2 regions of the Ruminiclostridium papyrosolvens DSM 2782 genome follow, and region 1 is predicted to be linked to the other one. Evidence: a T-box and tRNA genes for the amino acid it is inferred to sense, from the RefSeq annotation. Region 1 holds a T-box; the other holds one or more tRNA genes.

Region 1 (2,207 bases):
CTTCTATATCCACTGATTTAACCTTCAAATCAGCAAGGTCACCTGAACAACATTCCAGAGTCCTGACGGGAATATCCATTGAACGGAATAAATCAACCGTGTTCTGCCACATTTTATCATACCACATCTTGCTGTCCTCAGGCTTACATACAACTACCATTTCCTGCTTTTCAAACTGGTGTATTCTGTAAACTCCTCTTTCCTCTATACCGTGAGCTCCCTTTTCCTTTCTGAAGCAGGGTGAATAGCTGGTCAGAGTGTGTGGCAGTGAAGTTTCGGGTATTATGGTGTCTATGAACTTTCCTATCATGGAATGTTCACTTGTACCAATGAGGAACAAATCTTCACCCTCTATCTTGTACATCATTGCTTCCATTTCAGCAAAGCTCATAACTCCCGTAACAACCTCGCTGCGTATCATGAAAGGAGGTATGCAGTAAGTAAAACCGCGCTCTATCATAAAATCTCTGGCATATGAAATTACAGCGGAATGAAGTCTTGCAATATCTCCCATGAGATAATAGAATCCGTTTCCGGCAACTTTTCTGGCACTGTCCAAATCAATTCCCTTTAGCTTTTCCATAATTTCAGTGTGATAAGGAACCTCAAACTCAGGCACTACCGGCTCACCATAACGTTGAACCTCTACGTTTTCGCTGTCATCCTTTCCTATGGGAACACTCGAATCAATTATATTAGGAATAGTCATGAGAATGTTTTTTACCTTCTCTTCAAGCTCTGTTTCTTTTACTTCCAAGGCTGCAAGGCGTTCAGACTGGGCTGTAACCTGCTGCTTCATTTCCTCTGCCTCAGCCTTTTTGCCCTGAGCCATAAGTCCGCCAATCTGCTTTGAAATCTTGTTTCTGTTTGCTCTTAAAGTTTCAGCCTCCTGCATTGTACTTCTCATCTCAGCATCCAGAGCGATAACTTCATCAACCAAACCAAGTTTTCTATCCTGAAATTTATTCCTTATATTCTGCTTTACAATCTCGGGATTCTCTCTGACAAATCTTAAATCTAACATCCTGTTTCCTCCTGTATTAAATATTTTAGTCAAAAAAACCTTCTGTCCCAAATAATACTGGGACGGAAGGTATCCGCGTTGCCACCCAAATTGCCGATAAAATTTATCGGCCTCTCGACATAAGTACTATAAAGGGTACCAACCTTTCGATTCTTCACCGACAGCTACAAAAGTGGATAGATTCATTATTTCACCGATTTTCACCACCCATCGGCTCTCTTGAGAAATAAATAAATCATAGCTTTCATTATCGCTGTTTATTGGTATTTTGATATATTATTCTCTATTATATATATATTTATTATAGTTTTCAAGTATTCATATTGTTTTAATCTACCGCTTCGCATTCACGCATAGCAAGAATAGTCTGCTGTATCAGGTAATCCAGTTCCCATCCCAGTAACTCAGCTCCACGCTCTATAACCTCCCTGGAGCATCCTGCTGCGAAATTGGAAGTCTTATATTTTTTCTTAACCGATTTCAGCTCAAGGTCTGAAACACTTTTTGAAGGCCTCATAAGAGCAACTGCACCAATGAGTCCTGTAAGCTCATCCACTGCATAAAGAACCTTTTCCATTTGATGCTCAGGCTTGATGTCTACCGTGAGGGCATAGCCATGACTTGCGGTTGCATGAATAATCAGCGGGTCTATTCCCCTTTCCTTCATGATTTCCTGCTGCTTTATACAGTGCTCTTCAGGATATTGCTCAAAATCCAAATCATGGAGTAGCCCCACGATTCCCCAGAAATCTTCTTCCTCCGAATAACCCAGCTGTCTTGCAAAATATCTCATTACACCCTCTACAACCTGTGCGTGCTTTAAATGGAAAGCATCTTTGTTATATTCCGTAAGGAGTTCCCATGCTTCTTCCCTTGTAGTTGTTCCCATAATTACTCCACCTCTTCTAAAAAATATATAACTGCGTGTATTATAATCGATTTACGGCAGCTTCAAGCTGTAAAAAAGCCTTTTCAAGTATAACTCTGGGACAGGCAATATTTATTCTTTGAAAGCCTTTCCCCTCTTCCCCGAACATAGTCCCGCCATCAAGCCACAGCTTTGCATCCCTTACTATAAGTTCTTCAAGTGCTTCTTCCGTTAAGCCAAGCTCATTAAAATCCAGCCATATCAGATAAGTTCCCTGTGGCTCCACTAGCTTTACCCGTGGCAGTCTTTGGGTAA
Region 2 (2,207 bases), 330 kb from region 1:
GTTATAAGCGGAATATACGCAAGAGAAAGTTCTTCAACTTATTCCAAACCTGTTATATCAGGAAAATCAAAATATACTTTATCGGCAGAAGAGATACAAGCTATTGATATAGCTAAGAAAACAAACATTGAAAGAAGTTACGTAGATTAAATAATTCAATTAATGTTTCCGGGAGTAAAATGGAGGCCTTTTAACATGAATATTCATTTTCATAGTAATAAAGAAAATAAAAATGAAAAAAAGCAAATATGGATGTATGCTGTAATTTTATTTACTGGTGCATTTATTATACTCTTATTAACAGCATATAGTCAGGTAAAGTTTCAGAATAATATAAGCGACTATCAGAATAAACTTTCTTCTCAGGAAAAGGCAAAACTTTCTGCTGTAACTGACCTAAAATCAGCTTTAAAGGAAAATGAAAGACTAAATAAGGAATTGGAATCACTAAGGAATAAATTAGTTGATTCTGAACAGGAAATTGCTACTCAAAGCTCAAAAACAACTGATATGGAATCAAAATATAATAGTACCTTAACTGCAACAGATGCACTTGTTAAGGCGCTGGAATATTTTAATCAGAAGGATTATGTAAATTGCGCCGTTACCCTAAAATATGATGTTAAAATGGAATATTTAAGCACACAAGGTCTAAATACTTATAATAATTTGATGGATAAAAGCTATGGGAAAGCTTCATTACAGCTATATAGAGATGGTTACAAGAATTATAAAAGTAAAAATTATGCCGGGGCTATAATAAATTTGAATCGTGCAATTGATTTCTCTAATAAGAATGAATATTACATTGATGACGCATACTATTATTTAGCGACATCATATTATAAGAGTTCAAGTTATGATGATGCAAAAAGAATAATAAGTGAATTTAAGATTAACTGTCCCACAAGTGAATTTACCAGAAATATGAATAAAATTTTGGAAAAAATGGTGTAAAACATTTAGAGGAATAAATTACTTTTAAAAGTTATGGTTTATTATAAAGTAAAGTGTTGACAAAAGTAAAAAATCATTGTAAAATAAAACACGTCGCTTGACAAAACCATTATGGAGAGATGGTCGAGTTGGTTTAAGGCACCGGTCTTGAAAACCGGCGTAGGTGTGAGCCTACCGTGAGTTCGAATCTCACTCTCTCCGCCAAAAAAATATGAGCTGGCTTTTAAGCCAGCTCAAGCTTAATGGAGAAGTACCCAAGTAGGTCGAAGGGGACGGTTTGCTAAACCGTTAGTCTGGGCAACTGGAGCAAGGGTTCGAATCCCTTCTTCTCCGCCACAATTTGTATGAAAAGCCTGATTTATCAGGCTTTTCAGCGTTTTACAAGTAAAAAAATGGACACTGTTTTGAAATAAAATTCAAAAACTAGTGTCTTTTCTATATTTATAGGGATAAACTGAATCCTACAATTTAAAAAAGTAAAAAATAATTCACAGATGCGATTGTATTTTTAAAAGGTTATTAACATAGATATAATAGTTTGTGGATAAAACAAATTGTTTTTCATGTAAAATGTGAATAAAAAAACCATGATTTCAAACGAAATCATGGTTTTTAAAAAATATTTACCTTTTTTTAATCTGAATTTTACTAATCATTAGGTAGGAAAGTAAAACAATTATTATCGCAGTTACTATAGTGTTGACATTACCATAATTATGATGTTCTATAGAATAGCTGTTATACATATTAACTATTGATAAAAATGCACCTGCAATAGTTATGGGAACCCCACAAAATACATTGTTGAATGTAGATACATTGTAGCGAGCCAATCTGTATGCACCTGCAATAGGAAACAATACTGCAATTAAGTACCCAAGAACTGTTAAATCCATGAAACTTATCTTCCAGGCAATAATTATTGGTGCTACACCAAAAGAAATTAAGTCTGAAAGCGAATCCAATTCTTTACCAAGTTCACTCGTACTATCTAACATTCTTGCCACTTTACCATCAAATCTGTCTGTTAATGCAGCAACCATAACCAATAGTGATGCCTGTATCATATCATTTTTTATTGCAAGTAATAATGCAATAATTCCAAGTGAGAGATTAATAAATGTTAGGAGGTTAGGCAAAGAATGCTTTATCGTGTTTTTCAAATGATCCACCCTCTACTTTAAGTAATTATTATGCTAACTGATTAATTTCTATTTAGTAAAATATATAAACTAAAAGTATATATGATT

Evidence for each region. A T-box is a leader RNA that pairs with one kind of tRNA and senses whether it is charged. The one in region 1 lies ahead of serS (serine--tRNA ligase), so its partner is inferred to be a tRNA-Ser.
Region 2: it has a tRNA-Ser gene. The T-box ahead of serS (serine--tRNA ligase) is inferred to sense a tRNA for this amino acid. The anticodon was not compared.

What each region holds. Positions count from the first base shown of each region.
Region 1 is NZ_CP119677.1:4,703,172-4,705,378, forward strand. Features, by position in the region: gene serS (serine--tRNA ligase) at 1-1,024, opposite strand, end outside; T-box leader at 1,080-1,284, opposite strand; gene P0092_RS20605 (hypothetical protein) at 1,353-1,913, opposite strand; gene P0092_RS20610 (MalY/PatB family protein) at 1,954-2,207, opposite strand, start outside.
Region 2 is NZ_CP119677.1:8,783-10,989, forward strand. Features, by position in the region: gene P0092_RS00045 (DUF4446 family protein) at 1-150, shown strand, start outside; gene P0092_RS00050 (tetratricopeptide repeat protein) at 196-957, shown strand; tRNA gene P0092_RS00055 (tRNA-Ser) at 1,071-1,161, shown strand; tRNA gene P0092_RS00060 (tRNA-Ser) at 1,202-1,293, shown strand; gene pssA (CDP-diacylglycerol--serine O-phosphatidyltransferase) at 1,581-2,120, opposite strand.